Regions from separate parts of the Pseudomonas sp. p50(2008) genome, predicted to be linked through region 2. Evidence: predicted binding sites of a transcription regulator. Region 2 holds the regulator's gene; each other region holds the start of a gene.
The links. Region 2 encodes FliA, which starts transcription of late flagellar genes. Its sites were predicted from a motif close to CTAAAGTTTNNNNNNNNNNNGCCGNTAA; they were not measured.
Positions count from the first base shown of each region.

Region 1: a site for FliA is predicted at 934-961, ahead of H7698_RS19180 (methyl-accepting chemotaxis protein). Genes of this name have one in related genera too.
Region 3: a site for FliA is predicted at 929-956, ahead of flgM (flagellar biosynthesis anti-sigma factor FlgM). Genes of this name have one in related genera too.
Region 4: a site for FliA is predicted at 1,113-1,140, ahead of H7698_RS19910 (methyl-accepting chemotaxis protein). Genes of this name have one in related genera too.

Region 1 covers NZ_JACMYF010000006.1:402,194-404,395, forward strand. The annotation lists gene H7698_RS19175 (Na+/H+ antiporter family protein) at 1-634, opposite strand, end outside; gene H7698_RS19180 (methyl-accepting chemotaxis protein) at 1,096-2,202, shown strand, end outside.
Region 2 covers NZ_JACMYF010000001.1:888,772-890,973, reverse strand. The annotation lists gene fleN (flagellar synthesis regulator FleN) at 100-930, shown strand; gene fliA (RNA polymerase sigma factor FliA) at 927-1,667, shown strand; gene H7698_RS03995 (chemotaxis response regulator CheY) at 1,833-2,202, shown strand, end outside.
Region 3 covers NZ_JACMYF010000009.1:389,545-391,746, reverse strand. The annotation lists gene H7698_RS25345 (flagella synthesis protein FlgN) at 49-516, opposite strand; gene flgM (flagellar biosynthesis anti-sigma factor FlgM) at 565-891, opposite strand; gene flgA (flagellar basal body P-ring formation chaperone FlgA) at 1,061-1,822, opposite strand; gene H7698_RS25330 (chemotaxis protein CheV) at 1,906-2,202, shown strand, end outside.
Region 4 covers NZ_JACMYF010000007.1:35,658-37,859, forward strand. The annotation lists gene H7698_RS19905 (helicase HerA-like domain-containing protein) at 1-1,098, opposite strand, end outside; gene H7698_RS19910 (methyl-accepting chemotaxis protein) at 1,271-2,202, shown strand, end outside.

The DNA of each region.
Region 1 (2,202 bases), on a different contig from region 2:
AGCTGAAGAACGCTACGGCGAGCCCGAACACCATGCCCAGCGCCGGAATACCCATGGCATGGGTAACGTTGATGCCGCTGATGTCCACACCACTGCGGGCGACGTTGGCCAGCAGGATTTCATTGAGAAAGATGTTGCCGAAGCCCACCGGCAGGAACATGTACGGCGTGATCAGGCCGAATGTCATGACACAGGCGATCAGCCGCCGGTCCAGTTGCAGCTTGGTCAGCACGTATAAAAGCGGCGGAACCAGCAAGGGAATGAAGGCGATATGTATCGGCAAAATGTTCTGCGAGGCAATGGCCACCACCCACAGCAAGCCGATCAGCAGCCACTTGACCCGGCCGCCCCCACTGGCGTGCTGGCGATCGACCATCGCCAGGGCCTTGTCAGCCAGCGCATGGGCCATGCCGGATTTGGCGATCGCCACGGCAAAAGCCCCCAGCAACGCATAGGACAACGCCACCGTCGCCCCGCCGCCGAGGCCGCTATTGAAGGCTTTCAGGGTGGCGTCGATGCCAAGGCCACCGGTCAAACCACCGACCAGGGCACCCACGATCAGTGCGATCACGACATGCACGCGGGACAGGCTGAGTATCAGCATGACGCCGACCGCGGCAATTACAGCATTAATCATCGTTACCTCAAGACAAGCGCAATGAGTTCAGCCGGCAGTCTGCAAAGAGCCGCCAGCGGATCATGAAATGGGTTTTATTAGAGGGCGCGCACTGTGCCGGACCGATGCCACCTTGTCAAAGCCAACACGACCGGCCTGGTCGCTGTAATGCCTGCCCGCCCTTTGTAGCAGGCTAAACGTGTACGTCTCTTGTAGCAGCTGGCGAAGCCTGCGTTCGGCTGCGAAGCAGTCGTAAATCCGGCTTGCATGGACTTCCTGATACACCGTGAGTTCTGATTTTACGACTGCTGCGCAGCCGAACGGTGCGGTGCGACGTTTCGATAAATCCCCTCACCACAGGCTTCGCCAGCTGCTACAGGGTTTGGTGTCGCTTCTTATTTATCTGAATGGATCAAGAATCCAAAATCACTGCCGTTATAGAGCAATGCCGCAGATATTTATCGAATAAGGACGTCTCCATGTCACTCAGACAACTTTCCATTCAATGGAAAATCACCCTGTTGGCCGGGCTTTGCCTGGCGGGCATCGTGACCCTGCTGGTGGGTCTTTCGCTGTATCGCATGGAGCACAGCTCCGCGTTGGTGAAAGCCTCGAGCATGGAGATGCTCAACGAAAGCGCCCAGGCACGGATCGAATCCCAGGGCGAAAACCAGGCGCTGGAGATTCGCCAGCAGTTCATGGACGCCTATCAATACGGTCACGGCTTTTCGCGTCAGGTGCTGTTTCTGCGCGACCAGGCCGAAAAACGCTTCCTCGACGCGTTCGATTTGCGTGAAGACCTGACCCGACAGGTCAAGTCGGCGCTGCAGGCCAACCCGGAGCTGCTCGGTCTGTCGCTGGTGTTCGAAGCCAACGCACTGGACGGCAAGGACGAACTCTTCGCCGGTCAGGCCGAATTGGGCAGCAACGACAAGGGCCGGTTCGCCCTGTACTGGTCGCAACCGACACCGGGCAAGGTCACGTCCATGGCGCTGCCGGAAAGCGACATGGCCGACACCAGTGCCGGCCCCAGCGGCGAGCCGGCCAACGCCTGGTTCACCTGCCCGCGCACCTCGCTCAATCCCTGCGTGATCGAACCGTATTTCTACAAGATCGACGGCCAGAACGTGCTGATGACCAGCATCGTTTTCCCTCTGATGGTCAACGGCAAGGTCATCGCCTCGCTGTCGGTGGACATCAACCTCAACAGCCTGCAAGCGATCAGTCAGGCCGCGAGCAAGAAGCTCTATGACGGCCAGACGAACGTCAGCATCATCAGCCCGGTCGGTTTGCTGGCCGGTTACAGCCCGGACGCCAGCAAACTCAGCCAGCGCCTGGACACGGTGGATACAACCAGCGGCGCAGAGCTGATCCGCAGGCTGGCCGGCAGCAGCAAGACCGAAAGCCTGCACAGCAACCAGCAATTGAAGGTTCTGGCACCGTTCCAGCCGATTCCCGGTGGAAAATCCTGGGGCGTACTGCTGCAAGTACCGGAAAAAGTCCTGGTCGGCCCGGCTGAAGCTTTGGAAAAACAACTCGACGACAGCAACACCACCGGCACACTGCTGGAGCTTGGCCTGGGTGTT
Region 2 (2,202 bases):
TTTGTACCTACATCGATGGTCTGCCATGCATTGTTCCGTTTGTGAACGCGCAGCCAGTAATGTGGCCTCCGTCTATGCAAGACAAGGTAAAGAAATAACATGGGCAGCATGCATCCCGTACAGGTTATCGCGGTGACCGGCGGCAAAGGTGGCGTCGGGAAAACTAACGTGTCAGTGAACTTGTCCCTGGCTCTAGCAGAGCTCGGCCGGCGCGTCATGCTTCTGGACGCCGACCTCGGACTGGCTAACGTCGACGTTCTACTCGGACTGACACCCAAACGTACCCTGGCCGACGTGATCGAAGGCCGCTGCGAGCTACGCGACGTTCTGTTGCAAGGCCCGGGCGGGATTCGTATCGTTCCGGCCGCGTCCGGCACACAGAGCATGGTTCATCTGACCCCGGCGCAACACGCCGGCCTGATCCAGGCCTTCAGCGATATCGGCGACAACCTCGACGTGCTCGTGATCGACACGGCGGCGGGCATCGGCGATTCGGTTGTCAGTTTCGTCCGCGCCGCTCAGGAAGTCCTCCTGGTGGTCTGCGATGAGCCGACCTCGATCACCGACGCCTACGCCCTGATCAAACTGCTCAACCGTGATTACGGCATGAACCGTTTCCGTGTCCTGGCCAACATGGCCCAGAGCCCGCAAGAAGGTCGCAACCTGTTCGCCAAGTTGACCAAGGTCACGGATCGCTTCCTCGACGTCGCCTTACAATACGTCGGTGCGGTGCCGTACGACGAAAGCGTGCGCAAGGCCGTGCAGAAGCAGCGCGCCGTGTATGAAGCATTCCCGCGCTCCAAGTGTTCGCTGGCCTTCAAGGCCATCGCGCAAAAGGTCGACACCTGGCCATTGCCTGCCAACCCGCGTGGGCATCTGGAGTTCTTCGTGGAGCGCCTCGTGCAACAAACTGCAGGACCCGTGCTATGACCGCCAGTGGCTATAACCTCTATAAAAAATCGGCCCGTGATGCGCAGTACGAGCTGATCGAGCGTTACGCGCCACTGGTAAAACGGATTGCCTACCACTTGCTGGCGCGTCTGCCGGCCAGTGTCCAGGTCGAAGACCTGATCCAGGCCGGCATGATCGGCCTGCTTGAAGTGTCGACCAAATACGACGCCAGCAAAGGCGCGAGTTTCGAGACGTACGCGGGCATACGAATCCGCGGCGCGATGCTCGATGAAGTACGCAAAGGGGACTGGGCGCCACGTTCGGTCCACCGAAATACCCGAATGGTCAGCGACGCCATTCGCTCGATTGAAGCTAAAACCGGTCGCGACGCTAAAGATCACGAAGTTGCGGCCGAACTCCAATTGAGTCTCGACGATTATTACGGGATTTTGAACGACACCCTGGGCAGCCGGTTATTCAGTTTCGACGATCTGTTGCAAGACGGCGAACACGAAGGGCTGCACGAGGATGGCGCCAGTGCTCATCTCGAACCGTCGCGCGATCTGGAAGATGAACGCTTCCAGGCAGCGCTGGCGGACGCGATTGCCAATTTGCCGGAGCGTGAGCGACTGGTGTTGGCGCTGTACTACGACGAAGAGCTCAACCTCAAGGAAATCGGTGAGGTCCTGGGGGTTAGCGAATCGCGGGTCAGCCAGTTACACAGCCAGTGCGCGGCCCGTTTGCGGGGGCGTTTGGGGGAGTGGCGAGCGCGCTGAAGGCAGTGTGGGGACACTGCGAACGAGGCTGGTGGGTTCTGTACGCACCGGTCTCGATCTGCTGTGCTCCAGACAGTCATCGAATGCTTTGCCGGATTGAATGAAATGGCGTGTCCAGGTGCTGGACGCGTTTAAGACTGCTTGGAGGTCGAATTGGACAAGAACATGAAAATCCTCATCGTTGATGACTTCTCAACGATGCGGCGGATCATAAAAAACCTGTTGCGTGACCTTGGGTTCACCAACACGGTCGAGGCTGACGATGGCACCACTGCCATTCCGGTCCTCAACAGCGGCAGCATCGACTTTCTGGTAACGGACTGGAACATGCCGGGCATGACCGGTATCGATCTGCTGCGCCACGTGCGCGCCGATGAAAGGCTCAAGCATCTTCCGGTGCTGATGGTTACCGCTGAAGCCAAGCGCGAGCAGATCATCGAAGCAGCCCAGGCCGGTGTAAACGGCTATGTGGTCAAGCCCTTCACGGCCCAGGCGTTAAAAGAAAAAATCGAAAAGATTTTCGAACGCATTGGTT
Region 3 (2,202 bases), on a different contig from region 2:
TTTTGCCAGCATGTTTCTCGTCTTGATAGTGCGGGCTCATCGGCGGGTTCAAGCCTGACTGAGAGGCCCCCGCTTCGCGAGTACAGAGGTCGATCCGCGGGCGTCATAAAGCGCTGGTGTGTCGCCGCCGTGGAGGATTTTCAGCTGGGTCGCCGTGGCAGCCTGTTGCATCATGATGGACTGGCCATTGCTGACGTTGGTGCTCTGGCACTGGGCCAGTAGATCGGTGAGAACATCACTCTGAGCCAGCAACTGATCGCCAATGCTCGATTGGGCGGCCAATTGCTCCAGACCCTGGCGATTGATCGGCAGGTTGAGGCTGGCGAGGATCGCACTGCGCTTGCGGCCATGCTGTTCAAGCAAAATGATCAATGCCTGCTTCTGCGCCAGAATGTCTTCGAGCAGTCGCATGTCGCGACCATGCAACGCGATGGCCTCGGTTTGCAATAACTCGAGCAATTGTTGCGCTGGAGCAAAGTCGTCGATGATCAGTTGCAGTAAATTAGTATCGTGCATGGCTGGCCTTGGGTTTTAAGCGTCCAAAAGCCTCGCGCAGACCGGAGCCTAGCGCTGGGCTTCGAAGTTGAGCAGTTTGCTGGCTACACGGTTGCTGTCGACTTTATAGCTGCCATCGGCAATCGCTGCTTTCAACTCTGCCACGCGGGCATTATCGACAGCGGGCTGATCGCGCAGCTTGTCAGTGACCTTTTGCAACTGCTGAGCCTCATTGCTGAGGTGTACCGATTCCCCGCTTTTGACGGTAGTGGCCTCTGCGGCCGGGGTATTCAGCGGCGCGGACTTGGCGGCTTCTGCCGTGTCCTTGCTGGCGCTGGTACGTGTACTGCCCGTAAGTGACGAGGAGCTGTTTAGACGGCTGAAATCGATGACCATGATCAAAAAACCTCTGGGTATTTGGACGCTTGCCATGTTTTCGGCCAAACCCTGGAAAACTTTAGACTCATTTATCAATGAGCTTGCGCGCGTCAGCACTTGCCCTGGATGAGTCACAGTTTAGGGAACAGTCGAGCGGTGCGCCATCTAAACACCAATACCCGAGGTACTACATGGCGACTTCCACCTGGCCGGGCGCGATAACTTGCGCCTTGATGACCCGCTGGGAATTCAGGTTTTTTACGCGTATCTGGTCTCGCAAACCACCGTTGGACAGCGCTTCTCCCGGCATGCGCACGCTGAGTGTGCCGCTACGGGCGGTAATCACCACCTGATCGCCCTTGGTGATGACTTCCGCCTGCTCGATGTTCACCAGAGTGATCAGCTGATCGGCGACCATTGGTCGGGTCAGTTTTTGCCCGATCGCCTGATCCAGCGAAGTGAGGTAGCCCTGGCTGATCAAGCTGATATCACGCTCGCGCAGGATCACATCGTCGGGTTCGACAACACCGAGGCGACGTAGCGGTCGGGTGGTGGTGACGACGTCGCGGAACAGCCGGACTTGAGCGGGTACGAACACGGTCCAGGGAGCGGCGCCCTCGCAGCGAACCTTCACCGTAACGCGCCCCAGTGGCTTGGCCGGACTCTCCAGGCTCGCTGTCAATTCCTTGTCGCACATTGGCATGCGCAGACGCGGATCGAGCTGGCTGACCTGGATCTCATAACGACCTTCAGTTTGACTGGTCGCCAAATAGTCTTCTACGGTGAATTCAAGAAAGCCCTGGGTGACGCCGATAAGCATGTCAGGCAAGGTAACCGCATCAGCAAGGGCAGGGCTGCCAGCGTTGAACAGGCAAACGGCCGACATCGCGCAAAGCGATTTGCGAAAGTTTGAGGTCAGGCGTCGGAAAAATGTCGGTTCTGTGTTCATACGAGTTAAAAAGCAAGCGCCGTGCCGTTTAGCAATGAATGTGCGTCGCAACACACTGAAGCGTTGGTAGTAGGAGTCTGGGCATGGCTGGTGTAATGGATTCAGTAAACCAGCGCACGCAACTGGTAGGGCAGAATCGCCTGGAGCTGTTGTTGTTCCGTCTTGACGGTCCGCAGCTCTATGGGATCAACGTATTCAAGGTTCGCGAGGTGCTGCAATGCCCCAAGCTGACCGTGATGCCCAAGTCCAATCCTGTCGTGTGCGGTGTGGCGAGTATTCGGGGGGCGACCATTCCGATTATGGATCTGGCAATGGCGACCGGTTCAGGTCGATTGCTGGATCAGAGCAATCCGTTCGTGATCATCACGGAGTACAACACC
Region 4 (2,202 bases), on a different contig from region 2:
CAGCGCCTCGCCGATGCCCAGCTCCGTCAACACTGCCAAGGCATCGAATGCCGGGTTCGGGCGGAAACCCTCAGCCACCGCCCTCAGGGACTTCTGCTCCTTGGCGGTAAACGCGCGCAGCCCGTGCTGGATGCGCAGGCCAAGCTGTGCCAGCACATCATCCGGCAGATCGCCCGGCGATTGGGTGACGAAATACACCCCGACACCTTTCGAGCGAATCAGCCGCACCACTTGTTCCAGGCGGTCCTGCAAGGCTTTGGGCGTGCCAGCGAATAACAAATGTGCTTCGTCGAAAAACAGCGCCAGCAGCGGTTTTTCCGCATCGCCGCGTTCCGGCAGTTGCTCGAACAGCTCGGCCAGCAGCCACAGCAGGAACGTCGCGTAGACCTTCGGGGCCTCGTGCACCAGACGGCTGGCATCAAGCAGGTGAATGCGCCCGCGACCATCGACGGCCGGCTGCAATATGTCTTCGAGTTGCAGGGCAGGCTCGCCAAACAGTGCTTCCGCCCCCTGCTGCTCGAGCGTCGCCAGGCGCCGCAATAATGCCTGGCTGGAACCGGTGGTCATCAGTGCGGCGTCATCGCCCAATGACTCCGGGTGGTCGCGCAAATGATTGAGCAGCGCCTTCAGATCCTTGAGATCCAGCAACAACAGACCTTCACGGTCGGCCACCTTAAACGCGGCATACAGCGCCGACTGCTGACTGTCAGTCAGTTCCAGAAGGCTACCCAGCAGCAACGGGCCCATCTCGCTCAAGGTCGTGCGCAACGGGTGACCCGACTGGCCGTGGATATCCCACAACGTCACCGGATACGCCTGAGGTGTGTAGTTCAGCCAGGGCATCCCGGCGATCCGCTCGGCGATCTTGCCCTGTGGGCTTGCGGCAGCGCCCAGCCCGCACAGGTCGCCTTTGATATCCGCCGCGAACACCGCCACGCCGGCATCGCTGAAGGCTTCGGCCAGGCGTTGCAAGGTGACGGTTTTGCCGGTCCCGGTAGCGCCGGCGACCAGGCCATGGCGGTTTGCGAGACGCATCGCTTGGGCGATCGGCTGCCCCGCGAGATCGGCACCGATAACGAGTTGCAAGGAGTCAGGCATTTTGTCACCCATGGTTAATCTTTGATCCTTCACGGCCGATATAAAAGACTAATAGCGTCGGTAATTCCCTAAGGAGAGGACGGAACTATCCGCTTGTGTTTACCACCACCCCTTTCGCGTTCCTTTATAAAAGCACGCCCTTGACATTAAGACCTTAGCGGAACCCCAAGCCATGAACAAAAATCTGCGTTTCAGCCATAAGATACTGCTTGCCGCCGCGCTCATTGTCATCGCCGCCTTCGCCTCGTTCACGCTGTACAACGACTACTTGCAGCGTACCGCCATCCGCGAAGACCTGGACAACTACCTCACTGAAATGGGCGATGTTACCGCCAGCAACATTCAGACCTGGTTGACCGGCCGCATCCTGTTGATCGACAACCTTGCCCAGAACATCGCCCTCAACCCCGAGCGGTCCACGGTTGACAGCCTGCTCGAGCAGAAAGCCCTGACATCGACCTTCATGGCGTCCTACCTTGGCGATGCCACCGGCAGCTTCACCATTCGCCCGGACGCGAAAATGCCTGCTGGCTTCGATCCGCGCGTGCGCCCTTGGTACAAAGGCGCCGAAAGCAGCAACACTGCGACGCTGACCGAACCTTACGTCGATGCGGCCACGGGCCAAACCATCATTTCCATCGCCAGCGCCTCGAAGAAGGCCGGTCAGAGCATCGGCGTGGTCGGGGGCGACCTGAGCCTGCAAACCTTGATCGACACCCTCAGCGCTCGGGATTTCGATGGCATGGGCTACGCATTCCTGGTCAGCGCCGACGGCAAGATCCTGGTGCACCCGGACAAATCGCTGGTGATGAAAACGTTGAGCGAGGCCTATCCACGCAACACGCCGCGTATCAGCAGCGATTTCAGCGAAGTGGAAGTGGATGGCAAGACCCGCATCGTCAACTTCACCCCCGTCAAAGGCCTGCCTTCGGTGAACTGGTACATCGGTTTATCGGTGGATAAAGAAAAAGCCTTCTCGATGCTTAGCGAATTTCGCACCTCGGCCGTCGTCGCGACCCTTATTGCCGTGGCAATCATCATTGCCTTGCTGGGCATGCTGATCCGCATCCTGATCCAGCCGCTGCATGTCATGACCCGCGCCAT